4 regions of the Kushneria marisflavi genome follow, and region 2 is predicted to be linked to each of the others. Evidence: predicted binding sites of a transcription regulator. Region 2 holds the regulator's gene; each other region holds the start of a gene.
What was found. Region 2 encodes PhoB, which activates phosphate uptake and scavenging genes when phosphate is short. Its sites were predicted from a motif close to TGTCATANNNNTGTCANA; they were not measured.
Positions count from the first base shown of each region.

Region 1: the regulator PhoB is predicted to act here: its motif matches at 3,770-3,787, upstream of ugpB (sn-glycerol-3-phosphate ABC transporter substrate-binding protein UgpB).
Region 3: the regulator PhoB is predicted to act here: its motif matches at 3,953-3,970, upstream of B9H00_RS13450 (PA3496 family putative envelope integrity protein).
Region 4: the regulator PhoB is predicted to act here: its motif matches at 4,254-4,271, upstream of B9H00_RS07860 (phosphatase PAP2 family protein).

Region 1 covers NZ_CP021358.1:3,294,898-3,302,241, forward strand. The annotation lists gene B9H00_RS14960 (ABC transporter ATP-binding protein) at 1-513, opposite strand, end outside; gene ugpE (sn-glycerol-3-phosphate ABC transporter permease UgpE) at 515-1,360, opposite strand; gene ugpA (sn-glycerol-3-phosphate ABC transporter permease UgpA) at 1,403-2,281, opposite strand; gene ugpB (sn-glycerol-3-phosphate ABC transporter substrate-binding protein UgpB) at 2,359-3,690, opposite strand; gene B9H00_RS14980 (hypothetical protein) at 3,893-4,465, shown strand; gene B9H00_RS14985 (hypothetical protein) at 4,523-5,890, opposite strand; gene B9H00_RS14990 (efflux RND transporter permease subunit) at 6,107-7,344, opposite strand, start outside.
Region 2 covers NZ_CP021358.1:2,051,264-2,058,607, forward strand. The annotation lists gene trpA (tryptophan synthase subunit alpha) at 1-810, shown strand, start outside; gene B9H00_RS09375 (HU family DNA-binding protein) at 874-1,149, opposite strand; gene B9H00_RS09380 (chorismate--pyruvate lyase family protein) at 1,422-2,009, shown strand; gene ubiA (4-hydroxybenzoate octaprenyltransferase) at 2,098-2,964, shown strand; gene phoB (phosphate regulon transcriptional regulator PhoB) at 3,121-3,804, shown strand; gene phoR (phosphate regulon sensor histidine kinase PhoR) at 3,810-5,108, shown strand; gene B9H00_RS09400 (N-acetylmuramoyl-L-alanine amidase) at 5,131-6,102, opposite strand; gene cysZ (sulfate transporter CysZ) at 6,267-6,995, opposite strand; gene phoU (phosphate signaling complex protein PhoU) at 7,095-7,344, opposite strand, start outside.
Region 3 covers NZ_CP021358.1:2,942,007-2,949,350, forward strand. The annotation lists gene alr (alanine racemase) at 1-663, shown strand, start outside; gene lpxL (LpxL/LpxP family Kdo(2)-lipid IV(A) lauroyl/palmitoleoyl acyltransferase) at 780-1,706, shown strand; partial or broken gene ettA (energy-dependent translational throttle protein EttA) at 1,841-3,501, opposite strand; gene B9H00_RS13450 (PA3496 family putative envelope integrity protein) at 3,689-3,877, opposite strand; gene B9H00_RS13455 (PAS domain-containing protein) at 4,043-4,480, opposite strand; gene B9H00_RS13460 (SelT/SelW/SelH family protein) at 4,740-5,024, shown strand; gene B9H00_RS13465 (zinc transporter ZntB) at 5,059-6,039, opposite strand; gene B9H00_RS13470 (arylesterase) at 6,110-6,808, opposite strand; gene B9H00_RS13475 (ABC transporter ATP-binding protein) at 6,810-7,344, shown strand, end outside.
Region 4 covers NZ_CP021358.1:1,715,783-1,723,126, reverse strand. The annotation lists gene B9H00_RS07875 (N-acyl-D-amino-acid deacylase family protein) at 1-1,211, shown strand, start outside; gene B9H00_RS07870 (RidA family protein) at 1,296-1,691, shown strand; gene B9H00_RS07865 (sodium:solute symporter family protein) at 1,862-3,331, shown strand; gene B9H00_RS07860 (phosphatase PAP2 family protein) at 3,410-4,216, opposite strand; gene B9H00_RS07855 (NAD(P)-dependent oxidoreductase) at 4,374-5,255, opposite strand; gene B9H00_RS07850 (zinc-dependent alcohol dehydrogenase) at 5,377-6,543, opposite strand; gene serA (phosphoglycerate dehydrogenase) at 6,952-7,344, opposite strand, start outside.

The DNA.
Region 1 (7,344 bases), 1.2 Mb from region 2:
CACGCGCAGACTGGCATCAAGATTGGACAACGGCTCGTCAAAAAGAAACACCCGCGGCTTTCGAATCACGGCACGACCCATCGCCACACGCTGGCGCTGTCCACCCGAGAGCTGGCGGGGCTTGCGTTCCAGAAGCGTGGCAATATCAAGAAGTCGAGCGGTTTCCTCAACGCGCCGGGTAATCTCGTTCTTTGGCGTGCCGCGATTTCTGAGGCTGTAGGCCAGATTGTCGAAAACGCTCATATGGGGATAAAGCGCGTAGTTTTGAAAGACCATGGCGATGTCGCGTTCGGCCGGCTCCTGAGCGTTGACACATTCATCGTCGATGACAAGCTCGCCGTCACTGATCGCTTCAAGTCCTGCCACCATGCGCAAAAGTGTTGACTTGCCGCAGCCCGATGGACCAACCACCACGATCATTTCACCATCATTGATGCTCAGCTCGATGTCATGAAGCACGTCACTACCACCTGCATAGCGTTTGCGAAGGCGTTTGAGTTCCAGTCTTGCCATGTTATTTCTCCGTGTCGACCAGGCCCTTGATGAACCAGCGCTGCATGACAATGATGACCACAGCTGGAGGCAGCAGCGCCAGTACCGTCATGGCGGTGGCCAGGTGCCAGGGCGGCGTGCCATCCTGGGAAATGGTCAACCGCTTGAGGCTCATGACCAGGGTTGCGTTATCGGCGCTGCTCATGGCCACCAGCGGCCACAGGTACTGGTTCCAGCCGTAGATGAACATGATCACAAACAGTGCCGCGATATTGGTTCTGGACAGCGGCAGCAAAATATCGATGAAAAAGCGCCACGGGCCGGCGCCATCGACCCGGGCTGCTTCCATGAGTTCGGGTGGCAGCGTCAAAAAGAACTGACGAAACAGAAAGGTTGCCGTGGCGCTGGCAATGAGCGGCAGTATCAGTCCCGGATAGCTGTCGATCAGTCCCAGATCGGCGACCACACCATAGGTCGGCACGATACGCACCTCGATGGGCAGCATGAGCGTCACAAAGATCAGCCAGAAGCAGCAGCGTCGAAACGGAAAACGGAAAAAAACCAGTGCATAGGCAGCAAGGATTGCAAAGGTCAGCTTGCCAACGGCAATGCCAAGCGCCATGAAAAGCGAGTTGAGCATCAAGTGCCAGGCCGGCACCCCGACACCACGCACCGGCTCACTCAAAAGCGTCAGATAATGATCCAGGCCGCTGGCGCCCGGCCACAGTGGCAGGGCGCCGGAAAACAGCGCGCCGGGTGTCTGGGTCGAGGCCAGCACGGCCAGCACCACGGGCAGCATGAACATCAGCGCCCCGAGGATCAAAAGGGCATGGGCCACAACATCAAGCTTTGGCCGGTGATAGCGCATGGCAAGGCTTCCTGACGGATATCGGTGCGGTTAAAGAGAGACTCAGTGGTACTGCACGCGTCGTTCGACGTAGCGAAACTGCACCAGTGTCAAAAGACCCACCATCAGCATCAAAAGCACTGACTGTGCGGCCGAGCCGCCCAGATCCAGTCCTATGATGCCGTCCTGATAGAGCTTGTAGACCAGCGTGCGCGTTGCGCCGCCCGGGCCGCCGCCGGTGGTGGTATCGATGGTGCCAAAGGTGTCAAAAAAGGCGTAAATAGTGTTCATGACCAGCAGGAAAAAGCTGGTCGGTGAGAGCAGCGGAAAGGTGATGGTCCAGAAGCGCCGCCAGGGGCCGGCACCATCGATGGCCGCGGCTTCCATGAGACTGGCCGGAATGCCCTGCAAACCGGCCAGAAAGAACACGAAGTTGTAGCTCATCTGTTGCCAGATGGCGGCCACGATCACCAGCACCATGGCCTGATGGCCGTTGAGCCGGAAGTCCCAGTGAATGCTTAGCGCACTCAGGGCCCTGGTGAGCACCCCCAGGGTGGGATCGAACATGAACATCCACAAAACCCCGGCCGCGGCAGGTGCTACGGCGTAGGGCCAGATCAAAAGCGTCCGGTAGACACGGCTTGCCTTCAATACCCGATCGGCCATGGTGGCCAGCAGCAATGCAATCGCCATGGCACCGAACGCTACGCTGACACTGAAGAGGGCCGTATTGAGCAGCGCCTCATGATAGCTGCGAGAGGCCAGCACCCGCGTGAAGTTCGAAAGACCGGCGAAGGTCTCTCCCAGACCGAAGGCATCCTGCACATAAAAGGACTGTCGCAGGGCTGTCACGGCCGGCCAGAAAAAAAACACCAGCACGATGACAAGCTGCGGTGCCATGAGCATCCATGGCGCAAGGCGGTGACGTTGAAAGGTGGACATGAGCTGAAGGCGTTATCCAAAAGACACGAGAAGTCGGCATACCTGCCCCGGCAACTTCCGCGCCGGGGCTGGATGGATCAGCGCACGCTGCGCTCGAACTGTTCCAGAAGCGCATTGCCACGGTCTGCGGCATCATCGAGCGCTTGCTGAGCGCTCTTGTCACCGTTGAGGGCTCGCTCGAGTTCCTCTTCGATCACGTCGCGAATCTGCGGCATGTTGCCCAGCCGCAGACCGCGCGAGTTATCGCTTGGCTCTGTGCTGGTCATCTGCTTGAGCGCGATCTCGGTGCCAGGGTTTTCCTCGTAGAAGCGCTGCTCACGGGTCAGCGCGTAAGCCTTGTCGGTAATGGGCAGATATCCCGTGAACTGATGCCAGTCGGCTTGTACTTTTGCCGAAGAGAGGTAGCCGAAGAACTGCGCGACGCCTTTATAGACGTCATCACTCTGACCCTTGAGTACCCATAGTGAGGCGCCGCCGATGATCGAGTTTTTCGGCTGATCGATCACCTTCGGATCCCAGGGCAGGGGCGCGACGCCGAATTCAAAACCTTCGGTATTGTCACGAACGCTGGCGTAGCTGGCCGATGACGCCATCAGCATGGCGCAGTCACCCGAGAAAAAACGCGGTGAGGCCTGGTCCTGCCGTCCTCCGTAGCTGAACACGCCGCTTTTCTGCCAGTTGATCAGATCCTGTACGTGAGCAACGACGGCATCGCTTTGATTGAACGTCAGCCGCGCTGTTGTTCCACCAAACCCGTTCTGCTCGCTGGCAAATGGAATGTCCTGACGCGCTGCAAAGTTTTCGAGCTGAATCCAGCTTGGCCAGGTGGTCGTAAAGCCGCAGCTGGCTGCACCGCTGTCGACGATGGTTTTACCTGCCTCGGCCACGGCTTCCCAGGTGGTCGGCGGTGCATCAGGATCAAGCCCTGCCTTTTTGAAAAGATCGCGGTTGTAATAGACCACCGGGGTGGACGAGTTGAAGGGCAGTGACAGCATGTGGCCGTCGGTGGTGCTGTAATAACCGGTAATGGCGGGCAGATAGGCGGTAGGGTCGAAGGGCTGGCCGGTATCAGCCATCAGTTCATACACCGGATAGATAGCGCCCCGGGCGTTCATCATGGTGGCCGTGCCGACTTCATAGACCTGTGTAATGGCGGGTGCCTGGCCGGCGCGAAACGCCGCAATGGTCGAGGTCAGGTTTTCGCTGTAGGTGCCCTTGTAGACCGGTTTGACGACATAATCTGACTGGGACTGATTAAAGCCTTCGGCAATCTCGTTGACCTTTTCACCCAGACTGCCCTCCATGGCATGCCACCAGATGACTTCCGTGGCCGCCAGCGCCGGTGTCGCGCTCAGTGCCAGCGAGGATATTGCCGCCATCCCGACGATGCCTTTGAAACCCTTGACCATGTTGTGCTCCGCGCTGTCCTTGTGAAAATTTTTGCTGCGACAATATGCTGGGAGACTGATGGCAGTCGTGTGGCAAACAGATGTCATGTCGATGACAGTGGTATCGACGGGAAGAAGGCAGAGAGTAATGTGGGCGAGAGGTTAGCCAGATACGAGAGGCACATGGCATCATGGCCGTTTTGAACGGCGGGCAGACACAGCTTTGAAGATTTCATATATCACCGACTCCCGGGATCGGGATGCCTGTCTGGCCATGCTCTGTGCCAGTGTGTTCGGACGGGAAGCGGGGCTGGCGCCTCTGGTGGAGTTTGCCGGTGTCAGCCGATTGCTCGAGCAGGAATCGGCCCGTATCGTGGCACTTTTCGACGACAGCAAAAAACTTTGCTCGGTGGCACTGCTCACGCTTGAGGTGGAAGGGCGCGGCGTGGCGCTCCGGCTTCTGGCCACGCCCGAGAAAAAGCGTGGCCGGGGTCATGGGCGGCGGCTGGTGACGCGGCTTGGAGAGTCAACGGCGATGCGGGTCACGACTGCGGACCCAAGGCTTGAAGCCTTTTTCACCACGTTTGGTCTGGAGCGCTGGTATCGCCACGCTGACAGCGATCTGCGCACCGGCTTTAATGCGCGCTCAAGCGTTGACTCGCTGTCGATGGCCCCTGATGTGGTCGATTTTCAGGAGGACGCCGTGTTGCGTGCCTTCAAGCGCGACCCGGCCGTATTCGAGCGCTACAAGACACGCTTTGCCGAAGGCCTTGAGCATTTCAACACGCTGACATGATTGAGACTGATATAAAAAACCCCGGCCATGGCCGGGGTTTTTTATAGCAACGTGTTTTTAGAAGTTGATGCCGAAGTTGGTCTGGATACTGGTATGCCAACCGTTATCTACCGGTGAGCCGAAGTAGTTCAGGCCATTTTTGTTGGTGATGATATCAAACCAGGCAAAGTAGGGTCCGGCAGTCACCAGTACCCCCAGGTCATTGAGCATGGGGTCATCCTGATCGCCAAAGCCGCCATTGATGGAGGAAAAGTCACCGGCCGGATCGATGTAGCTGAAGTCGTTGAAGAAAAACAGGTTTTCAACGGGTCCCCAGTCCACATCCATGCTGTAGCTGGCGCTGGCCGTATACATCTGGCCGCGTTTCGGGATCAGATAATTGAAGCCGAAGGCCCCGATCTGGATGACACTATCAGAAATGCCGGACTGCGCTTCCGAGGGGTTTTTGGGATTATATTCATAGGTTGTGGCCTGAAACATGGTGCGCCAGTTGCCGTATGAACCGTCAATACCAATGGCGGCCGACCAGTTATCGCCACTACGATTGGTCTGCTCGTTATAGAGCTGCCCGCCCTTGGCGGAGACGTTCAGCTGGGTTGAATAGTCATCACCATGATCAAAGGTATAGCCGGCGCGGGCGGCGAGCTGGTTCTCTTCGCTGTTCCCCTGAGGGCTATCCCCGATGGCGTTGGCGCCATAGTGCTCGTTGCCGCTGCCCAGGTTATCGCTTTTGAAAAACGCCAGTGAAGTATCCCATGGCCCCTGGTGGTGATCCCACTTCACCCCGGCATTCTGGTTGTCGTTGAAGCCGGCGAGATAGGGCAGAGTGCCGTACCAGCCCTGATAGCCATACTCCATGTTACCGAAGGGCGTCTGGACCAGACCGACGCGGATGGTGTCGTTATCGTTGGGATTGAAGCCGAGCCAGCCCGACTTCAGGAACTGATAGCCGTCATAGAAACGGTATTCAAAATCATATTCCAGATCGTCCACTTCGCCGTTGACCGCAAGGACAAACTTGCCGAAATCCATGTCGCCGGTAGTGTCCTTGCTCTGCTCGCTCCAGTCGTTAAAGCTGCCGTTGAACTGAAGCTGACCGCTGAATTCCGTCTGCTGCATCTGCTTGATGGCAGAGCTGTTTTCCTGGGCCAGGCTCTGATGTGAGCTTGCTTGCGATGCCTGCGGGTCAGGGGTTGCTGCCGCGCTATTGCCGGTCATTTCCTGATGACTGCTGGAAGCACTCGTTGCCTGCTGCTGCTCCAGCCGATCAAGACGCTGCTGCATTTGTTGCAGCTGGGCGCGCAGTGCCTCGATGGTTTGCTGATCATTGGGTGCAGCCTGCACGGCAGTGGCCGTCATGGCTGCAGAGATGCTGAGGGAGAGCGTCAGCGCCTTCAGACGTCGTGAGTCCGTTTGAGTGGTCATGAACTGTTCCTTTGATCGTTGTTATGTATCGATGTCGTGTCAGGTTTTTATTGTTATGACACGCCATGTCACCGGTAACTTACCATTCGCAAACGAGGCAATAAACACTGTTCATGAACAGAAGAAAGGATACGACTGCCATTTCATGAGCCGGATACTACGGCCCTTGCCACCATCGGCAAGGGCACATCAGTGCAGGAGGGCTATATCAGAAGGTCAACGACGTCTCAGACGGTCCAGATAGAGATAGACCACGGGGGTGGTATAAAGCGTTAGAAGCTGGCTGACGATCAGGCCGCCCACGATGGAAATGCCCAGAGGCGCGCGCAATGCGGCGTTTTCATCCGTACCGAACATCAAGGGCAGGGCACCCAGAATGGCGGCAAGGGTCGTCATCATGATAGGGCGAAAGCGCACCAGAGCGGCCTCGCGCACGGCGTCCTGTGATGACAGCCCACGCTCGCGCTCGGCGTTCAGGGCAAAGTCGACCAGCATGATGGCGTTTTTCTTGACCACGCCAATCAGCAGGATGATGCCGATCAGCGCGATCAGGGTGAAGGGCTTGTCCAGAAGCATCAGCGCCAGCAGTGCGCCGATCCCGCCGGAGGGCAGGGTGGACAGGATGGTCAGTGGATGGATGTAGCTCTCATAGAGAATGCCCAGCACCAGATAGACCGTGACCAGGGCCGCCAGTATCAACCAGGGCATGGCTTCTACCCCGCTCTGGAAGCTGGCGGCACTGCCCTCGAAATCCGCCTGAAGGTCGGTGGGGAGATGCAGGCGGTCGAGCCGGTCACTGATAAGGCTGGTCGCCTCGGATAGGGAAACCCCATCACTTAGATTGAACGACACCGTGGTGGCGGCAAACTGCCCCTGATGGTTGACGCTGACCGGGCTGGTGCTGCGTTCGTAATGGCTGAAGGCTGATAGCGGCACGGGGCTGCCGTCATCGTTGATGATGTGCATCATCTCCAGCGCTCTGGCCGAGCGCTGCCACTTCTGGGCCACTTCCAGTACCACGTAATACTGATTTGTTCCCTGATAGACGCTTGAAATCTGCCCCTGAGCGAAGGCGTTGCCCAACAGGGTGTCGATATCACGCATGCTCAGTCCCAGTCGCGCGGCCCGATCGCGGTCCACCACCAGCTTGATGGCCTGACCGCCATTGCGACTGTCGCTGTCTACTCCGGTGATTTCGGGGATACCCCGCATAGCCTGCTCCACACGCGGTGACCATTCCCTCAGCAGCGAAAGATCATCACTTTTAAGCGTCAGCTCGTACTGGCTGTTGCTTGAGGAGCGCCCGCCCATGCGCAGGTCCTGCAGACCGCGCATGAACACCTGTACCCCCGGGATATCGCCCATCAAGGCGGAGAGCCGGTTGCCGTTGGCATTGGTGTCGCCCGTCCGGTCTTCCTTCAACGTCACAAACAGCGTGGCGGAGTTGACGCCAC
Region 2 (7,344 bases):
ATTACTCGCCGCCTCGAGGCGCTCAAGGCTGAAGACCGTGCGGCACTGGTCACCTTTACCATGGCCGGCGATCCGAACTATCAGGCCTCGCTCGACACGCTCAAGGGCCTGCCGGGCGCCGGCGCCGACATCATTGAACTGGGCATGCCGTTCACCGACCCGATGGCCGACGGTCCCTCGATTCAGAAAGCCGCCCTGCGCGCGCTGAAGGGCCAGCACACCCAGCAAAAAACGCTGGAGATGGTGCGCGAGTTTCGTCGCGATGATCAGGACACACCCATCGTATTGATGGGCTACTACAACCCCATCTATCGCTATGGTGTTGAACGGTTTCTGGAAGATGCGTCCGAGGCCGGCGTGGATGGGCTGATCGTGGTAGACCTGCCGCCGGAGCATGACAGCGAGCTGTGTCTGCCGGCCGCGCGTGCCGGCATCGACTTCATTCGTCTGGCCACGCCCACGACCGATGATAAGCGCCTGCCGCGGGTGCTGGAAAATACCTCGGGCTTTATCTATTACGTCTCGGTGGCCGGGGTCACGGGGGCTGCCGCGCCCACGCCGGAAAGCGTCGAGCGCTCGATCACCCGCATTCGTGCCCATACCGATCTGCCCATCGCCGTAGGCTTTGGCATCCGCAGCGCCGAACAGGCGGCCAGCATCGGTCGTTTCGCCGATGCCGTGGTGGTCGGGTCCGCACTGATCAGTTGCATCGAACACGCCGACAGCGTCGAGGCCGGTACCCGGGACGTGCATGCCCTGGTACGTGAACTCGCCCGTGGCGTTCGGCAGGCACGTCTGGCAACGGCCTGATAAAACAACACCGGCTGCCCTGGGGCAGCCGGTGATATCAACGCCATAATCCCTTTGAGAGGATTACTTGGAAACGGCGTCCTTGAGACCCTTGCCGGCCTTGAATGCAACGTTCTTGCTGGCAGGAATCTGGATTTCCTTGCCGGTCTGCGGGTTCTTGCCGGTACGTGCGGCGCGCTCGCGCACGGTGAAGGTGCCAAACCCGATCAGGGTGACATCTTCGCCTCTGGCAACACTACGGGTAATCTCGTCGAGTACGACGTTGAGTACCTGACCTGCCTTGTCCTTTGAAAGATCCGCCTGCTCGGCAATGGCCGCGGCGAGTTCTGGTTTGCGCATAACGCCTCCTGGTTGGGCAATAACATGGCGATTTTTGGTGCCGCCCATTGTTATATCGAATTCGCACACTGCAAGAGGGTGCGCGAAGGGTCGCTCACTGCCCTGCACCAGCGCCATGAGGCCAGCCTTGCAGGGCGAACACTGTTCGACGGGCCTAGACTAGCAACGCCGCCCCGCTTCACGCCAGCCAAAACTGCACAAAATGGCACTTTGTCGCGTATATCCAGCCTAATGGATGATATTTTTACCCCACAGGTACAAAAAGATACCCGATGACCCTCTTTTCGGATGTTGCCTTCATGCCCGAATCTCCTAGGCCCTTGCTGCCACTGACACGCTGGCAACCGATCACGCTGTCCGGTGTACAACTTGAAAATCCACTCGCAGACCTGATGAGGTCACGGGATTCGCTTACAGCAAGACTGTCTCGTCTGGTTGATGCACCCATCACGGTTCGATTGCACGCCCAGGGGGCCGGGCGAGGCCGCCATGACGAACTGACCGCGCTGGGCCTGGCGGCCGGACAGCGGGTCTGGCGACGGGAGGTCACGCTGGAAGCCAAGGGCGAGGTGCTGGTAGCGGCGCGGTCGGTCATGGCGCTTAGGGGCTGCCCGCCCTGGATGGCCCGCCTGGGCACCCAGGCGCTTGGCCATCAGCTTTTTGCCAGAGCCGCGCGGGCACCAGGAAAATCCATGGTAAAGCGCTCGGATATCGAAATGACCCGGGATGCCCCGGGGTTTCTGGACCTGCCCGTGGCGTGGGGCCGACGCTCGCTGTTCACCCTAGGGCCTGATCGCCCACCGCTGCTGGTGCAGGAGTATTTCGTGCATGAACGTTTCACCCGACGCCTGCGCCCATGATGCATGGATGACTCGACACCGGGTCATTTCGGGTAGACTCATGTTTTTACGCTGACATCCTCGTTTTACCCTGACTGGAGCCCCGACGATGCCGTCGCCCCTCGCTCGTCTCCCTGACTTCATGCGCCTGACCCGGCTCGACCGGCCCATCGGCACCTGGCTTTTGATGTGGCCGACGCTGGCGGCCCTGTGGCTGGCCGGCGATGGCCTGCCCACGCGTCACAACCTGATCATCTTCATCCTGGGGGTCTATGTCATGCGCGCAGCGGGGTGCGTGATCAATGACTATGCCGACCGCCACTTCGATGCCCACGTCAAGCGTACCCATGATCGACCGCTGGCGACCGGGCGCATCAGCGAACGTGAAGCGCTGACGCTGTTTGGCGTGCTGCTGGCGATCGCCTTCGTACTGGTCTGCTTTACCAACGCCTATACCATCATGCTGTCGTTCGGGGCCGCGGCGCTTGCCGCCAGCTATCCGTTCATGAAGCGCTATACCCATCTCCCGCAGGTGGTACTGGGCGCGGCCTTTGGCTGGAGCATTCCGATGGCCTTTGGCGCCGAGCAGGGCCATGTGCCGGCCGTGGCCTGGTGGCTCTTTTTTGCCAATATCGTCTGGACGCTGGTCTATGACACCTGGTATGCGATGGTCGACCGTGACGATGATCTGAAAATCGGCATCAAGTCGACTGCCGTGTTGTTCGGCCGGATGGATCTGGTCATTCAGGGCGCGCTGCAGGTGCTGATGCTGATGCTGCTGGCGGTCGTGGGCCGCCTGGAGGAGCTGGATGGCTTCTACTGGGCATCGCTTGCCGCCATTGCCGTCGTGTTCGTCCATCAGCAGCGATTATGTCGCACACGTACCCGCGAGGGCTGCTTTCAGGCCTTTTTGAACAATCATTGGGTAGGAATACTGCTCTTTGCCGGCATTGCACTGGCAACCTGGCAGGCTTAATCCTCTGGAAGCGATGGCGTCATTCCCGGCGGGAGTGTCATAAAGTTGTCATATGAAGACGTTTGAATGACGATCACATGACGAAGCCCGTGACCGACCGCCATCGCGTTGGTCATCTCGTCAGTCGCCATCGCTATCCGGCAGGGGAAGCCACTCATGTCCAGAACCGTTTTAATCGTCGACGACGAAGCGCCGATTCGTGAAATGATTGCCATGGCGCTCGAGATGGCGGACTTTCGCATTCTCGAAGCCGAAGACGCCATCACCGCCCATGAGCTGGTCGTCGACGAGCGCCCCGATCTGATTTTACTGGACTGGATGCTGCCCGGCGTCAGCGGCATTGATCTCGCGCGTCGCCTCAAGCGCGACCCCATTACCCGCGACATCCCGATCGTGCTGCTGACGGCCCGCAGCGAAGAAGACAACAAGGTTCAGGGGCTGGAAAGCGGCGCTGATGACTACATCACCAAGCCCTTTTCTCCCCGTGAGCTGATCGCTCGCCTAAAGGCCGTGCTGCGGCGTACGACGCCGGCCGGTGTCGAGGAAACCGTCGAGGTCGGTGGGCTGATGCTTGATCCCGTCAGCCATCGCGTCAGTGTGGATGGACAAGCGCTCGAGATCGGACCAACCGAATACCGCCTGCTGCAGTTCTTCATGACCCATCAGGAACGCGCCTACACCCGTACCCAGCTGCTTGATCAGGTCTGGGGGGGCAATGTTTATGTCGAGGAGCGAACGGTGGATGTTCACATTCGCCGGTTGCGAAAGGTGCTGGGAGATGCCCATCAGCACCTGGTGCAGACCGTACGCGGTACCGGCTATCGCTTCTCGTCGCGGTAGCCGGCATGCATTACTGGCTCAACGAACTCTGGCGCCTGGCCTATCTGGCCGTATGTTTTACCATCCTTGGCATGCTGCTGGGCTATCCGGGCTGGGGGCTGGCTCTGGGACTGGGCATCCATCTCGCCTTTACCCTGAGACATCTAAGGCGGCTCTACCGCTGGCTGGAAGCCCCGGTAGAACAGCGCCCGCCCGATGGCGAAGGGGTATGGGGGGATCTGTTCGACCGACTCTATCGCTATCAGAAGGGCCAGCAGCAGCTGCAAAACCGCCTGCGCTCGGTATTAAAGCGTGTTCAGGAGTCCGCCGAGTCGATGAGCGAGGGGGTGGTAATGCTCGATTCGCGCGGCTGTCTGGACTGGTGGAACAGTACCGCCGAGCGGCTGGTCGGGCTGGATAAACATCAGGACCGCGGCCATCACCTGACCAACTATCTGCGTGATCCTGACTTTATTCGCTACTTTCGCAAAATGGATTACAGCGAGCCGGTCACGATCAATGCCCCCACCAATGACGCCCGCACGCTGGCATGTCAGATCACCCGCTTTGGCGATGACGAACGTCTGTTGATCATTCGGGATGTGACCCGGCTGCAGCGTCTGGAACAAACTCGGCGCGACTTCGTGGCCAATGTCTCCCACGAGCTGCGCACGCCCCTGACGGTACTGACCGGCTACGTCGAAACCTGGCAGGACAACGATGATGCACTGCCCACCTCGTTCAAGCGCGGCCTGAATCGCATGCAGGAACAGACCGTACGCATGCAGCATCTGGTCGAGGATCTTCTGACCCTGTCACGGCTCGAGACCAGCGAGCGCCATCACAAAGAACGCTCCATTGACATGGTGGCGCTGTGTGAACAGATCGCCGAGGACGGGCAGGAACTCTCTGCCGGCAGCCACGAGATCACCTGCCGGCTGGAGGAGACCCGTCGGCTGTTCGGGGATGTCGAAGAGCTGCGAAGCGCCCTGTCCAATCTGATCTACAACGCGGTGCGCTACACCTCACCCGGCTGTCATATCACCATTGTCTATCGTCGATGGGACAAGGATGGTGCCGTCGTCGAGGTCATTGATGACGGTGAAGGCATTTCTCCCGAGCATCTGCCGCGCCTGACCGAGCGGTTCTATCGGGTCGACAAGAGTCGCTCGGTGGCCAGTGGCGGCACCGGGCTGGGGCTGGCCATCGTCAAGCACGTGCTGCTGCGCCATGACGCCAGACTCGATATCGAGAGCCAACCCGGCGAAGGCGCCTGCTTTCGCTGTATCTTCCCTGCGCCTCGGCTGGAAAGGGCGCCTGACTGATTCCAGGCGCTGCCCTCATGCGCTACTGACGCACGGCACGAACATCGGCCAGACCGTGGTAGCGCTCCAGCAACGCCAGCAGGATGGCCTGACTTTCCACATCGATATTGCCGCGGGTATCGGCCGGTCGAAAGTGCATCTGAAAGGCTGACAGCGCCTTGCGGGTCGGCTCATCGAACGTGCCGGTGACGCTCACCGGATAGCCCCAGAGCCCCAGCGCCCGCTGCAGCTGCGCCGTGGTCAACGGTGAAGCGCTCAGCTCGCGCTGATAGCGGGTCACGACATGACGTTCGGGCCAGGCACCGACACCGGCCTCGTAAAGGCGCTGCCAGGGAAAGAACGGGCCCGGGTCCACCTTGCGTCCGGGCGCAATATCACTGTGGCCCAGCACGTTTTCCGGCGCGATCTGGTAGCGGTCGACAATGTCACGGGCCAATGCGGTCACCAGCTCGATCTGGGCCCGGCTGTAAGGGTCCCAGACCATGCCGTCGGGCGAGGGGTAGTGGCCGCGATTGACGATCTCGATGCCGATCGACGTATCGTTGAGATTGACGCGATCCGCCCAGCTGCTCACCCCGGCATGCCACGCCCTTTTATTCTCGTCGACCAGCTGCATGACCACCGGCTGATGCTGATACTCGCCCGGGGTCGCCGTTACCAGATAGTGGGCGCTGACGTTGCCCCCGGTCAGCGCCCTGAAGGCCGCCGCGTCATCGCCGCCGGTGTAGTGGAGCACCAGAAAGCGAATGCGCTGATTCTGTCCGCGTGACGACACCGAATGATCGACCCGATAACCGCTACGACGCTCGAGCGCCGCCCCCTGGGCCGGCGTGTAGCGCCGGGGTGGGGTTGTATCGTCAATGACCGGCACATTGCTGAAAATGCGGTCAATGGCATCGGTATCGACCACGGGCGTTGGGGAAGGAGTTGGCGTGCTGGCGCAACCGGCCAGCACCATGGCCAGTGCCAGACCGACGAGCAGGGATTTTGACATGTTGTGTTCCGTCAGGACGGTGAATCCGGGGCTTCAAAACGCCATATGACACGAGTCACTGTGCAGGCCCTGACGGGCATCTCATGCGACATGTCACATCATGTTACGACGACAGGGTCGCATCATAGCAGTGTTGCTCACGCCTGCCTGCATCGAGACAGGGTCTATTGCGGCGCCGGCAGGGCCATGTAATGACGCCGCCACATCATGACGCCCGCGGCCACCGCGGCCGGCATGACCAGCAGATTGACGATGGGAATCCAGATCAGGGCGGAGACCACGCCGCCAAAGGTCAGCGTCGGCCACCAGCGCGCGCTCAGGCGCTTTTTCATGTCGGGAAAGCTCACCCCGTTGTTGTCCATGGGGTAGTCCAGATACTGAATCGACATGCTCCAGATCGAAAACAGCGCCCAGCACAGCGGTGCCGCCAGATGCAGTACGGGCACAAACCCGATTAACAGCAGCAGCAGTACGCGGGGGGCCATCCAGGCCAGCTTTTGCAGCTCGCGCTTTAAGCTGTCGATGGCCTGACGCCAGAGGGAGCGGTCATCGATGCTTTCCTGCTGCCCGGACAGGCGCTTTTCGACGTTCTCGGCCAGAAACCCGTAAAAGGGCGAGGCGATCAGGTTGGCCACGACCGTAAAGGTAAAGGCCAGCACGATGATCAGACACAGCACGACCAGCGGCCAGATCAACCATTCAAGCCACTCGAGCCAGCCCGGGACGCTGGCCATCCAGTAGTTGACCCAGCCGGAGAAGCGCTGGATCACAAACGTGAACAGCGCGGCATAAATGGCCAGATTGGCCAGCAGCGGAATCACGACATAACGTCGAAGCCCGGGCGAGAGCACCATGGAAAACCCGCGCCCCAGCGCAGAGACGGCATACACCATTGAAGGATTATCCAGTCATCAAAGAGGGTGGGCAGGCAGATTATCATACCCACCGGCCCTCGCAGAGAGGACCGGTGATCGGCAGGGAAAAGGGGGGATTCAGATACCGGAAGGGCTGTCGGGCGAGGGTTGGGCGCTGTTTGAATGGCGAATGTCATCGCCCTCGACCAGATAGATCACCGATTCGGCCAGATTGTCGGCATGATCGCCGATACGCTCCAGCGAGCGCAGAATCCACATGACGTTGAGCACCGAGCTGATCGAGCGCGGGTCCTCCATCATGAAGGTGACCAGCGACCGCATGGCGGTCTGGTAGTCCTGATCGACGATCTCGTCCTCGCCCAGCACT
Region 3 (7,344 bases), 890 kb from region 2:
ACCGCTGATGTACCGGACAATCCGCTGCTCACCCGGCAGCTGGAGACCATCAATACCCTGCGAAGTCGACTCGATCTGCCTGGCTGTTTCGCCAATTCTCCTGCCACCCTGAGCGCACCGGCCTCCCACCACGATTGGGTGCGCCCCGGCGTCATGCTCTATGGCGTCAATCCACTTGAGCGCCATCATCCGCTTCACGACGAGATCAATCAGGTGCTGCAGCCGGTCATGACGCTGGAAAGCCGGATCATTGCCGTTCGGGAATTACCCGCCGGTGAGCCGATCGGCTATGGTGCCCGTCATGTGACCCGTCGCCCGACACGGGTCGGCGTGGTGGCCTGTGGCTACGGTGATGGTTATGATCGTCATGCCAAAGAGGGGACCCCGGTGCTGGTCGATGGTCAGCGCGTTGCCCTTGCTGGCCGCGTGTCGATGGACATGCTCACCGTGGACATCACCGAGCTGCCCGAGGCCGGCATTGGTTCACGTGTGACCCTGTGGGGACGCGACGCCAGTGGCGCTACGCTCAGTGTCAGCGAGGTGGCGCGCTGGTGCGATACCATCGCCTATACGCTTTTGACCGGCATACTGCCGCGCGTCCCGCGTTGTTACCATCGAAGTGATGCCCCAAAGACGTTGATCGACGCCGGAGTGCTGCCCTGATCGGCTGGTACGACAGGCGTTGAGGTCCTCTTGTCTCCGTAATCCCTTATAGTATCTGCAGCGTGGTGCTCAATCGGCATCGCGTCTGTTCGCAAGGAAGTTGCACAGGCTGATTGATGAGTAAACGTAAACGTCACGAATATCCCGAATCCTTTGCGCACCCGCGTTACTGGCCGACCTGGTGTGCGATCGGCCTGATGCGCGTGGGCGCCTTTCTGCCCTGGCGTCTCAAGCTGTGGGTTGGCACGGCCATCGGCGAGCTGGTGTGGCGCTTAGTCAAACGCCGCCGCCATATCACCGAGACCAATCTGCGCCTGTGTTTTCCGGAGCTTGATGAGCGCGAGCTCGCCAGACTGGTCAGACGCACCTTTCATGCCAACGGTATCGGTATTCTGGAAACCGCGACCGGCTGGTGTCGCGACCCGGAGCATCTACGCCATCGTGTCAGCTTCAAGGGCACCGAACACATGGAAGCGGCGAAAGCCCGCGGCAAGGGTGTGTTGATCATCGGCATCCATTTCTCGACGCTGGATCTGGGTGGGGCACTGCACTCGCTGTTTTTCGATGCCGACGTGGTCTATCGCCCCCACAACAATCCGCTGTTCGAGCATTTCATGACCAGGGCGCGGCGCGGCATTTTTGGCGCGGCCATCGATCGTCATGACCTTCGCGGCGTGGTTCGACGCATCAAGGGCGGTCATGCGGTGTGGTATTCACCGGATCAGGACTTTGGCCGAGAGGCGAGCGTGTTCGCCCCGTTTTTCGGTATCGATGCGGCCTCAATCCGGTTGACCTCCAAGATCGCACGCATGACCGGCGCGCCGGTCATGCCGCTGATGTTTCATCGCAACCCGGACAATCGCACCTATACGCTCGAATACCTGCCGGCGCTTGAGAATTTTCCCAGCGGGGATGAGGTGGCCGATGCCTCTCAGGTCAACGCCTTCATCGAGATGGCCATTCGCAAGCACCCCGAGCAGTATCTCTGGCTGCATCGTCGCTTCAAGACCCGCCCGGAAGGAGAGGCGTCCTTCTACGACTAGCGTGTTCACAGGCGTCATCAAAAAGTGATGGGATGAACAAAACGATAAAGTGAAAAAAGGGCCACCCGACGGGGTGGCCCTTTTTGATACGGCGTTTCAAGACACTACATCAATACACCGGAAAGTGATGCAGGTCAGGCGTCGATGCGCTTGTACTTCACGCGTTTGGGCGTGTCGCTGCCCACGCGCTTGTGGTAGTCCGCTTCATAATCGGTGTAGTTGCCTTCAAAGAACTCGACGTGGGAGTCACCTTCGTAGGCCAGGATGTGCGTGGCAACACGGTCCAGGAACCAGCGGTCGTGGCTAATGACCATCGCACAGCCCGGGAAGGCCAGCAGGGCTTCTTCCAGCGCGCGCAGGGTCTCGATGTCCAGGTCGTTGGACGGCTCATCGAGCAGCAGCACGTTGGCGCCCTGTTTGAGGGTCTGGGCCAGCTGCAGGCGACCGCGTTCACCGCCGGAGAGATCCTTCAGATACTTCTGCTGGTCATTGCCCTTGAAGTTGAAGCGCCCCACATAGGCACGCGAGGAGACCTCGTAGCCATTGATGTTGAGCATGTCCTGACCGCCGGAGACGGCTTCCCAGACGGTCTGGCGATCATCCATGGCATCGCGCAGCTGCTCGACGTAGGCGATGTCGACGGTGTCACCGATCACGACATCACCGCTGTCGGGCTGTTCCTGACCGGTGATCATGCGAAACAGGGTCGACTTGCCGGCGCCGTTGCCGCCCACGATGCCCACGATCGCACCCGGCGGGACGGACATGGTCAGATCCTCGATCAGCATCTTGTCGCCAAAGCGCTTGGTGACGTTGTGCAGCTCGATGACCTTGTCGCCCAGACGCGGTCCCGGCGGAATGTAGATCTCGTTGGTTTCGTTGCGCTTCTGGAAATCGCCGGACTGCAGCTCGTCAAAACGATTCAGGCGTGCCTTGCTCTTGGCCTGGCGGCCCTTGGGATTCTGGCGAACCCACTCAAGCTCCTGCTTGATTGCCTTTTGACGCGTTGCTTCCTGCTTGGCTTCCTGTTCAAGGCGCTTTTCCTTGGCCTCAAGCCAGGTCGAGTAGTTGCCTTCCCAGGGAATGCCACGACCGCGGTCGAGCTCGAGAATCCAGCCGGCGGCGTTGTCCAGGAAGTAGCGGTCGTGCGTGACGGCCACGACAGTACCGTTGAACTCGGTCAAAAAGCGCTCGAGCCAGCCCACGGATTCAGCATCCAGGTGGTTGGTCGGCTCATCGAGCAGCAGCATGTCGGGGCCGGACAGCAGCAATCGGCACAGGGCGACACGACGACGTTCCCCCCCCGAGAGATGCTCGACGCGGGCATCCCATGGTGGCAGACGCAGGGCCTCGGCAGCCACTTCCAGCTTGCGTTCGAGGTTATGGGCGTCGCTGGCCTCGATCATGTTCTCAAGGCGTGCCTGCTCGGCGGCCAGCGCGTCGAAATCGGCATCCGGCTCGGCATAGGCGGCATAGACGGCATCGAGCTTCGCCTGCGCTTCAGTGATTTCGGACAGGGCTTCCTCAACGGTCTCGCGAACCGTCTTGCTGTCGTCGAGCTCCGGTTCCTGCGGCAGATAGCCCACATTGAGATTGGGCATGGGCCGGGCTTCGCCGTGATAGTCCTGATCGACGCCCGCCATGATTCTCAGAAGGGAGGACTTGCCCGAACCGTTCAGTCCCAGAACACCGATCTTGGCGCCGGGGAAAAACGACAGGGAGATATCCTTGAGGATGTCGCGCTTGGGGGCACGGTCTTGCCCACCCGATTCATGGTATAGACGTATTGCGCCATGGAGTGGATTCAGCCTCGTAGTCAATGGTGATAGGCAGGGTATCAGAGGCAGTCGTCTGCCAGTACCGTGATGATAGAGATCAGGGGGCATCACGGCCAGCGTAAAGCGGCAGTCACGATTTCATACAAATGGGCAGGGCGCCACAAGGGCGCCCTGCAGGAGAGACTCTGGTTCAGAAGGAGGCGGCTATTCCTCTTCGTCCCATTCATCCCAGCCGTCGATCAGATCGCGCTCGAGTCGCCGCGCTTCCAGGAGCGATTCAACGCGTCGGCGAGCACAGATCTCGCCCTTTTTGGGACGTGCGCTGGGTGTCCAGGTGTCATCATTGACCGCGTCAAGCTCATCGGGGGCTTCATCAAACAGCTCGGTACTCATGGTGGCTGCCCTCAGCTGCAAAAAAAGCTGTATAACGCCCTTTCAGATCCCGGGCAAGCGCTTTTTGCACCCTCATATAACCAATGCATGACAATGGGGTCAAGCCTGCAGGAAAGAACATCGAGCCCACTCATGGCGGGCCATTCGTACGAATGCCTGTAAAGCTCAGGACATCTCTTCAACGCGTGCGCGCAGGCGCTCGAGTTCCTGCTGAGCTTCCACCAGGCTGGTCACATCCTTCTGGACACCGATGAAGTACAGCAGCTGGTCCTCTTCGTCATGAACAGGCGTAATCGAGAGTTCATTCCAGAACAGGGAACCATCCTTTTTGTAATTGCGGATGACCTCACGGCAGGCATGACCCTCCTTGAGAGCGTCTCTGATGCGATCCAGACCGGGCTGCTGGTTATCGCCGTTTTGCAAAAAGCGGCAGTCGCGATAAAGAATTTCGTCAGCGCTATAGCCGGTCAGTCCTTCAAACCCGCTGTTGACGTAGATCAGGATATTTTCGTTGCCTTCCTGTTCTGCCACCACAATGCCATCTCCCGAGGCGTTAACGACACGTTCGAGCAGCTCGGGGCTGATCATCCGCTGTGTTTGCATGATCGATATTTCCTTGAGTTTAATGCTTCCCTGTCATGCAGGTAGCGGCTTTTCGGTCATGAAAGATAGGCTTGCATGATATGAAGTCCAGCGGGCGTGATGCCAGCATAATGAGTAGCAAAAGCACACTGCCTGCAAAGTCCCATTAAATTACCTAATGGGTGGCGGAGTTTTTTAAGTCTCTCTGTTGCATGATGTAACTTCGTGAACCGGACTGAAAACCATCACCGACCCGATAATTCCCTACAAGGAGCCCTTGATGAAAGTCACCATTCATTACTGCACACAGTGTCAGTGGCTGTTGCGCGCGGGATGGTACGCGCAGGAGCTTTTATCCACCTTTGGCGAAAGTCTTGAGCAGGTGGCACTGGCGCCCGGCCATGGCGGCCATTTCGAAATCGTGATGGTTGACGACGACCAGGCCTTATCGGAGGTGATCTGGGAGCGCAAGCGCGATGGCGGGTTTCCCGACATCAAGGAGCTCAAGCGACGCGTCCGGGATCGACTTGACCCCGGACGGGATCTTGGTCATGTCGACCGCTGAGACAGCGGGCTTGAGGCACTGCCTCCCAGGCTCACTACCACCAGCGCCACTTTTTCAACAATGCCATGACGCCGGCGCCGACCAGCATCGACAGCACTACCACGACGGCAAATCCCGCCGGGCTTGAGGCGCCTGGAATGCCACCGACATTGATGCCCAGAAGCCCGGTTAGAAAGGTCAGTGGCAGAAACACGGCCGTGATGATGGACATCAGATACATGCGCTCGTTGAGCCTTTCATTGTGCAGATTCGAAAGCTGCTCCTGAAGAACCAGAGCGCGCTCCTGCATGGCGCGAAAATCCTCCACATAACGGAAGAGCTGGTTGGACGCTTCACGAAGCCACAGCCTTGCCGTTTCATCAAAAATGTCATCCTCGGCCAACCTTGCCAGACAGTGATACTGCGGCTCCATGAAACGACGCAGTGTAATGAGGGGCTGTCGAATATCGGTCAGCTCCTCGTTGGTAATGGCAGGGCTATCCTTTAGGGTCTGGCGCTCTTCCAGTTCGCCCAGAGCATCATCGATCTGATGGGTCAGGTCGCCCACGCGGTCGACCAGCGTATCCGCCATGCCGGCCATCAGCTCGCCAACATTGCGGGCACCTTCACCGGCGTCAAGATAGGCACGAACGCGTGTGATCGACTGCAGCGGTCGTCGACGCACGGTGATCAAGCGGTTTTCGGTCAGCCAGACCCGCAGCGAAATCATGTCGTCGGGGTCCGCACCCGGGTTCAGGTTGACACCGCGCAGGGTCGTGATCCTCCCGGCCTTGAACATGGCCACGCGCGGGCGGGTGTCCTCTTCCGTCAGCGCCTCGATGATGTCCTCATCAAGTTCTGCAATGGTGCCGAGAAAGTGATCAACATCCTTGTGGGTAAAGTCCAGATGCATCCAGAGCGGCGCCTCATCGTGTTGCCAGACGCGGGAAAGCTCTTCGTTGTCCAGTGGCGTACCGCTGCCCTCGCCATCCAGACGATAGGCCACCACAAAGGAAGAAGTAGAAGCAGAGGACATGTCGGATTTTCCACCGTGAGTCGAAAGGATCATGAATACGGCGGCCGTGCCGCCGTGCTTGAATCAGTACTTAATGGTGACTGGCATGGGGTGTATCGCCTGGCGATGCTGTTTCAAGCATCGAGGCCACGGTCGGCCAGATATTATCGAGCATGATGGGCTGTCCCTTTGCATTGGGATGGATGCGATCGTCCTGCATCAGATCGGCATTGAGGGCCACGCCATCAAGGATAAAGGGCACCAGCGGCACATCGTAGCGGCTGGCCAGCGTCGGGAAAACATTGGCGAAGGCCCTTGTGTAGGTCTTGCCATAGTTGGGGGGGATCAGAATGCCCAGAAGAACCACGCGTGCGCCGCTGGCCTGGCTCTTCTCGATCATCTGCGCCAGGTTATCCTGCATGCGCTGTGGCGGTAGTCCCTGTAATCCGTCGTTGCCTCCCAGCTCCAGCAGCACGATATCGGGGTGGTAGGTCCCGAGTGCGTCAGGCAACCGCTCAAGGCCGGCCGCCGTGGTGTCACCGCTGATGCTGGCGTTGACCACCCTGTGCTGGCCGGGCGCTTCGGCGTCGAGTCGCTGGCGCAGCAGGTTGACCCAGCCTTCATCACGATCGATGCCTCGTGCAGCGCTGAGACTGTCGCCGACTACCAGCAGCGTTTCGGCCTGCACCGGCTGTAGTGCCGCTGCCAGTACCACCACCAGCATCATTAAACGTCGCCGGCCTTTCGGCGCGATGCGACGTGAAACCTTCATCCAATTCAGGTAGCGCAAGATGTCGACTCCAGAAACCAGAAAACAGGACGTTGAGCACCCCAGTCAGGATGACCGTTCACGTCATGGTCGGGATGATCACGCACTAAGCGCACGCCCACAGGATAGAACACCCGTTCTGATGGCGCGCCAGCTTGAAAAGACCGTTGGCAGCGGCGCCAGTGCCATTACCATCCTCAAGGGGCTGGATGTGGAGATTCACGCCGGTGAAAGCGTGGCGATCGTGGGCAGCTCGGGCGCGGGTAAATCCACGCTGCTGGCGCTGCTGGCCGGGCTGGACACACTCACTCATGGCGAGCTTGCCCTGTTTGGCGAGTCTCTGTCATCACTGGATGAAGATGGTCGTGCACGCCTGAGAGCCGGTCAGGTCGGCTTCGTGTTTCAAAACTTTCAACTGCTGCCAACGCTGACCGCGCAGGAAAATGTCCTGTTACCGCTGGAGCTGAGCGAGCGCCGTGTCGATACCGAGCAGGCCCGGCAGTGGCTGGCACGGGTGGGGCTTGAGGCGCGCGTACAGCATCTGCCCAAACAGCTCT
Region 4 (7,344 bases), 340 kb from region 2:
CCAAGCTCACCCAGGGCGTGACCACCGTGGTGGTCGGCAATTGCGGTATCAGCGCGGCGCCGGTACGTCTTCGCAGCAACGTCGTGCCCGATCCCATGAACCTGCTTGGGCGGCACGAGGACTTCGTTTACCCGAACTTTGCCGACTACGCCGAGGCGGTCGATGCGGCCGGGCCTGCCGTCAACGTGGCCGCACTGGTCGGGCACACGGCGCTGCGGGCCAATCTGATGGACGCCTTTGACCGTCCGGCGACAAGTGACGAGATCGAGTCGATGCGCCTTGAGCTCGAGAAGGCACTGAAGGAGGGCGCCATCGGCATGAGCTCGGGGCTGGCGTACAAAAACGCGCGCCAAGCGCCGCTTGCAGAGATGCATGCGCTGGTCGATGAGGTGGGACGCCAGGACGCGCTCTACACCACCCACCTGCGCGATGAGTTTGCAGGTCTCCCGGAGGCCATGGAGGAAGCGTTCGCCACCGCTCGTCACGGCGGTGCCGAGCTTGTGATCTCGCATCTGAAGTGTGCCGGCGTCGGCAACTGGGGCAACGCGCCGCTGGCGCTTGAGCGCCTTGAACACGCGGCTGCCGGACAGACCTGCCACTGCGACTGCTACCCCTATACCGCGGGTTCCTCGACGCTGGATCTCGGTCAGGTGACCGATGAGATCGATATTTTCATTACCTGGTCCGAGCCGCATCCGGAAATGGCTCGTCGAGGGCTGGATGAAATCGCACGCGCCTGGGGGGTGTCGCTGATGGAGGCTGCCAAACGGCTGCAGCCGGCCGGGGCGGTCTATCACAACATGTCGGAAGCTGACATGACCCGCATTCTGGCGCATCCCTTGGCCATGGTGGGCTCTGACGGTCTACCCAACGATCCGCACCCCCATCCTCGCCTGTGGGGCGCCTTCCCCAGAGTGATCGCTCACTACTGTCGTGACGAGAAGCTGTTTGAACTGCCGGAAGCCATTCGCAAGATGACCGGTCTTTCGGCGCACAATTTCGGACTCACCGACCGCGGCGAGATTCGTGAGGGGGCCTTTGCCGATCTCACACTCTTTGATCTGGCAACGCTTGAAGATGTGGCGACCTTCAGCGACCCCATTGCTCCAGCGCGTGGCATCGAGCTGGTAATGGTCAACGGGCGCATCGCCTATCAGGCCGGCGCGCTTGTGCAGCGTGCCGGCCGAATGCTGCGACGCCGTGCGTCCTGAGTCCTTTCAGGGCATCAAGAACATCCACAGGGCATGACAGCCCGTAACGGATTCAATCCTTTATTCAGGCAACAGGAGTCACCCATGAGTATCAAGCGCTATGGCACTGGCGGCGGTATCGGCACCGGCGGGCAGAAACTGCCGTTTGCAAAGGCGACCGAGGCTGACGGCTGGCTGTTTGTGTCGGGGCAGACCCCAATGACCGATGGCGAAGTGGTCGAGGGCGGCATTATCGAGCAGTCACGACTCGCGTTCGAGAACTGCCTAATGATCATGAAGGACGCCGGTTACGGCGTTGAGGACGTGGTGCACGTCACGGCCGTGCTGACCGATGCGCGCTATTTCAGCTCGTTCAACAAGGTGTTTGCCGAGATCTTTGGTGACCATCCGCCGGCGCGCATCTGCAGCGTTCAGGACCTGGTGGTCGACTGCAAGGTCGAGGTCGACATGAAGTGCTTCAGATCCGACCGCAAGGGCTGATCGATCTGCCGGGTCAGTGAATGCTCACTGTCCCGGCAATCCTGATCATCAGTCTATCGCAGGCACCGTTTCTCGACAGGCATGCGCGTCTTTTCACCGGCACCGCGGCATCGCAACAACAGGCTTCATGGCATCAGACGACCTGCCCAATAACCACAAGAGGTCCTTCCATGCACACCACCTTTTTTCTGATCGGATTTTTCGCCTTTTTGCTGGCCATGATCGTGTTCGGCAGCGTGATGTCGCGCCGCTATCGCGGTGATGGCGACAACTTTCTGCTGGGCGGTCGCGGCGTTCCTGTCTTTCTGACCATCGGTACGACCGTGGCCACCATGGTGGGGACGGGATCGAGCATGGGGGCGGTCGGCTTTGGCTACAACAATGGCTGGGGTGGCGCGCTGTACGGGATCGGAGGGGCCATCGGCATTCTGCTGCTGGCCTGGTGGTTTGCGCCCATGCGTCGGCTTCGTTTCATGACCATGAGCGAGGAGCTTTCGTACTATGTGGGCGGCAGCCGGCTGGTACGCAACGTGGTGGCGGTGCTGATCTATGTGGCCAGTATCGGCTGGCTGGGGGCGCATATCCTGGGCGGTGGCATGTATCTCTCCTGGATTGCCGGTATCGATCTGAGCCTGGCCAAGATCATCGTGGCCATCGGTTTTGGGCTCTATTGCGTGATTGGCGGCTACATGGCGGTGGTCTGGACCGATACCGTGCAGGCCGTGCTGCTCTTTTTGGGGTTTATCGCCATGGCGGTGTTTGCGCTGATCGATATCGGCGGGTTCTCGCATCTGGGGGATAACATGAGCCCGGGCGCGGCCGAGAGCTGGTTTGGCGTGGCACAGCTGGGGCTGGTGCCGGCGCTGTCGCTGGCGGTCGTGGTAGGTGTGGGCGTACTGGCGACGCCGTCGTATCGTCAGCGCATCTATTCGGCGCAGTCGGTGAGCAGCGTGCGCCGCTCCTTTCTCTTTACCGGTGTGCTGTATCTGGCCTTTTCCATTATCCCGGCGATTGTCGGTATGGCGGCCCATACGCTGGCGCCGGATCTGGATAACAGCAACTACGCCTTTCCGTATCTGGCCACTCAGGTGCTGCCGATGGGGCTGGGTATGCTGGTACTGATTGCGGGGCTGTCTGCCACCATGTCGAGTGCCAGTTCCGATGCGCTGGCGGGTGTGGCCATCATGATGCGCGATCTGTGGGTCATGGCGACCGGGCATGTGCCGGCCCCGGAGAAGGTGGTGCTGTTTTCACGTTTCGCGCTGATCGTGACCATTGGTCTGGCACTGGCCTTTGCGCTGATCACCAATAATGTCATTACCTACATCACCACCATGATTGCCACCGTCATGTCCGGGCTTTTTGTCTGCGGTCTGCTGGGTCGCTTCTGGGACCGCTACAACTGGCAGGGGGCAATCGCCACGCTGGTCGCGGCCTCGGTCACTTCGCTGGTGGTCTCTGCCAGCGCTACCATGAAAGCCTTCTGGGGCAACCCGAGTATTCCGGCCGTGGTGGTGGCGGTGCTCGCTGGTGTCACCGTAACGCTCATGACACCGCGTTCCAGTGTCACGCGCGAGCAGGCGCTGAACATATTGAACGAAGAGCGCGCGCGTATGGAGATGCCGACGGCCAAACCCTGAGAAAGCCAGGCCATGAAAAGGGGCGCCCCGACCATCGGGGCGCCCCTTTTTCTGAGCGTATGGTCCTGTCAGGGTCGCTTAAAACATCACACGCAATAGGCCACCGACCAGCTCGCGTAGCTCTTCTACCAGCGTGGCAATGCCGTAGCAGGCAACGAAGGCGAGCGGATAGAACCAGTGAGGACGAGTCTGACTAAAGCCGACCAGCCAGCCGCCGATGCGCTGAAACGGCGGCAGCAGGGCAACCTGAACGGTCAAAATGGCCAGCGCTCCACCACCGATGATGTCGGTGATGAAGTGAAAGCCGAGATAGACCCGGGTAAAGCAGAGCAGGGCGGCAAAGACGAACGCGGCCAGGCCAAGCTTTCGATGCAGTCGCCAGATCACGTAAGCAAGGCCGATATAGACAGCCGCATGATCGCTGGGAAACGAGCTGAAATCATGCAGGGTCTGAGCATCGACTCCGGTCGGCGGCGTCATGTTCAATGCCTGGTCCTGCAGCGGCCGTGGGTGCTCCGGCGTCAGTTGCTGCATGATGCGGCTGAGTGCTGCTGATCCGAAAGCGGCCACGGTGCAGGTCAAGAGCTCCGCGCGACGAGCCATCAGGGACGGCATAAACCATAGCGCCCAGAAGCCTGCGACCAGCACCACGCCGGAAATCAGGTTCTGATAGGAGAGGACATTCATGATGAAATCAAACAGCACGCTTTCACGGGCCATCTGATTGATGCCCAGCATGACCTGATGTTCCAAGGGCAGAGGCGTTACGAAGGTGATCAGCGTCGTCGCCACCAGCAGCGCCAGCGCGGCCAGTGCGATCAGGCTTTCGCGAAGGACTGACGTGTCATTGCGGCTGTCAGTGTGTCGAAAGGAGAGAGTGGTCATGAGCTTTCACAATAAGGTCACTTTAAGGTGAGGCCAGTATGAAAGGTTCATGACATTGTTATTGTGTCATTGCGTGCACAAGGCTGGGATTCTTGTAAAAAAGATACGGCCCGCCACTAAAGTGTGACAGGCCGAAGATATTTGATTACCAGCCGTTTCAGCCTTGATGGCGACTGAGGTAGTCGTGGATGGCGGCAATGTCCTGTTGGCCCAGGCCTGCCTCCACTGCATCACGCCAGATCTCGCTGATGCGAGCCAGCCCCGGCAGGTCGGTATCGCCGGCGGCTTCAAGCGCAAGTTGAGCATCCTTGAGTCCCCATTCCAGCGCCATCTGAGCGCTGTACTCTTCAATGCCGATCTTGCCAAGCTTGGCCTTCACGTAGGGGGCTGCCAGCGGGCCACCCTCGAGCACCGACCAGAGATCATCGGTCGAGAACCCCAGTGTCCGGGCCAGACGGGCGCTTTCAGCAATGCCCTGCATCATGTGGATCAGCCAGGCGTTAACGACAAGCTTCATTCGCGATCCGCGACCGGCCTCTCCCAGCCAGACCACCCGCTTTGAGATGGCATCGAATACCGTATCGATTCCTTCGGCGGCCTTTTGATCGCCACTGGCCAGTACCGAGATGGTGGCCTGTTCGGCCGGGGCCTTGGTACCAGAGACCGGCGCATCAATGAAGATCACATCCGGACGTGCCGTCTCGATCTCGTGAATCAGCGTTTCGGTCTGTTCAACGCCAATGGTGCCCATCTGGATCACCACGCCCTTGTCGGGCACATGTTCCAGCGCGCCGCCGTTACCGAGCAGGACGTCATGAGTCGTCTCGAAGTCGGGCAGCATGGTGATGACAAATCGTGCATCGCTGACGGCCTCCACGGCGCTGTCGGCATTAAGCGCGCCACGTTTGGCCAGATCCTCGCCCCGTGAACGGGTGCGGTTCCAGACCCGTACCGACAGATCATTGTTTAAAAGGTTGGCGGCAAAGGCGTGGCCCATGGCGCCCAGGCCAAGAACGGCAACGGTCGTGTCATGTGACATGAGGCAGTGCTCCATTGAGGATGGCAAACAGGTCGCATCAGCGTAGCGCGATGAGCGTGAAAACGGGAACGCAAAAACGCCCCGGCGGGGCCGGGGCGTTGGCGTGATGGCGCAGGCTGTCTTACGGCGTCAGCACAATCTTGCGGCAGTCATCTTCCTTGGCATCAAACATGCGATAGCCTTCGGCAGCCTGATCGAGCTTCATGCGATGGCTGATGATCGCCTCGGGCTTGAGTCTGCCTTGGTCGATGGCCTCCATCAGGGTCGGCAGATAATCATGAACGTGGGTCTGGCCGCCCTTCATGGTCAGCCCCTTGTCGAAGAAATCCCCGATCAAAAAGCCATTTACGGCGCCGGCGTAGACGCCCGGGATGCTGATGCTGCCGCCGCGACGAACGGCCGCCAGGCACTGGTGCAGGGCGATATCGCTGCTTTCGACCTCAAAGTTGTTCATGGCCGGCATTTTGCCGCCGTGACCCTTGGCCTCATAGCCGACGGCATCGATCACGGCATCCACGCCACGACGGCCTTCGCTGAGCTGAATGATCGCCTCGGCCACGTCCTCGACCTGATCGAAGTTGAGCGTTTCGACGCCGTAGGCCTTCTTCGCGAAATCAAGACGGTACTGCTGATTGTCGATCATGATGATCTGCTCGGCGCCTTCCATGCGCGCGCATGCTGCCGACATCAGCCCCACCGGGCCGGCCCCGAAGATGGCCAGGCTCGAGCCCGTTTTGACGCCAGCATTGAGGACTGCCTGATAACCGGTCGGCAGGATGTCCGACATGAACAGCACCTGTTCGTCGTCCAGGCCGTCCGGGATGGCATAGGGGCCGGCATTGGCGTTTGGGACGCGCACGTACTCGGCCTGACCGCCGGGAATGCCGCCGTACATGTGTGAAAAGCCAAACAGCGCCGCCGGCGCCGGAATCGACTTCTTGTTCAGCGCCGCGCCCTCGTTGGGGTTGGTGGTCTCACACGCCGCATACAGCGAATGCTGGCAGAAAAAGCAGCTGCCGCAGGCGATCACGAACGGCACGACCACGCGGTCGCCCTTCTTGACGCTGGTGACGGCGGAGCCGGCTTCCTCGACGATGCCCATGAACTCATGGCCGAAGATATCGCCAGGCTCGGTGGCCGGCATCGAGCCGCGATAAAGATGCAGGTCGGAGCCGCAGATGGCCGTCGAGGTCACGCGCAGAACAATGTCATCGTCCTGCTGGAGCGTGGGTTCGGGAACATTTTCAACGCGAACGTCGTTGCTGCCCTGATAAACCAGTGCCTTCATGATTTCTTCTCCCTGACATACCCGGCCACTGATGATTGAACCATCATGGCCGTGCAGAAATGATTGGCGATGGCCGACATCCTGCCGGCCAGAGGTTTAGTGTAGAAAGCGAAGCGATAGGCGGCTAACGATTTATCGATACGCGATGTAAACGGAGCGGCAGGTCAGACGGACAATGAGGGTCATACGTCATGAAAAGGGGAGAGAGAGTGGCGAGGACGCCGCTGACACGACAGCGGGCGCCTCTTGAAGAGCGCGCCCGCTGATGGCCCGTGGTGACCTGCCTGTCAGGCACTAGGCCAGCGCGGCAAAGACAAAAAACAGTACCAGGACGATGTCGGCCACGATCACGATCAGAAGCCGCGGATCCTTCATGGCACTGTTCCCTCCGGGCCGGTTGGCCGTGGATTACTCACTGTCGGCCTGCGAATAGAGCACACGCGTGCGCAGGGTATGGTTGACCTCGCGCAGGGCGTTGAGCGCCTGTTCACCATAAGCCTTGTCGACATCAATGACCACGTAGCCAACTTCTTCATTGGTCTGAAGAAACTGGGCGGAGATGTTGATGCCTTCGTTGCCCAGCACGCGGTTGATCTCGGACAGAACGCCTGGCACGTTGCGGTGAATGTGCAGCAGACGGTGCTTGTCCGGATGTGACGGCAGGGCCACTTCGGGGAAGTTGACCGAGGTGATCGTGGTGCCGTTGTCGGAGAAGGTGATGAGCTTTTCAGACACCTCAACGCCGATGTTTTCCTGCGCCTCGACTGTGGAGCCGCCGATGTGCGGCGTCAGGATCACGTT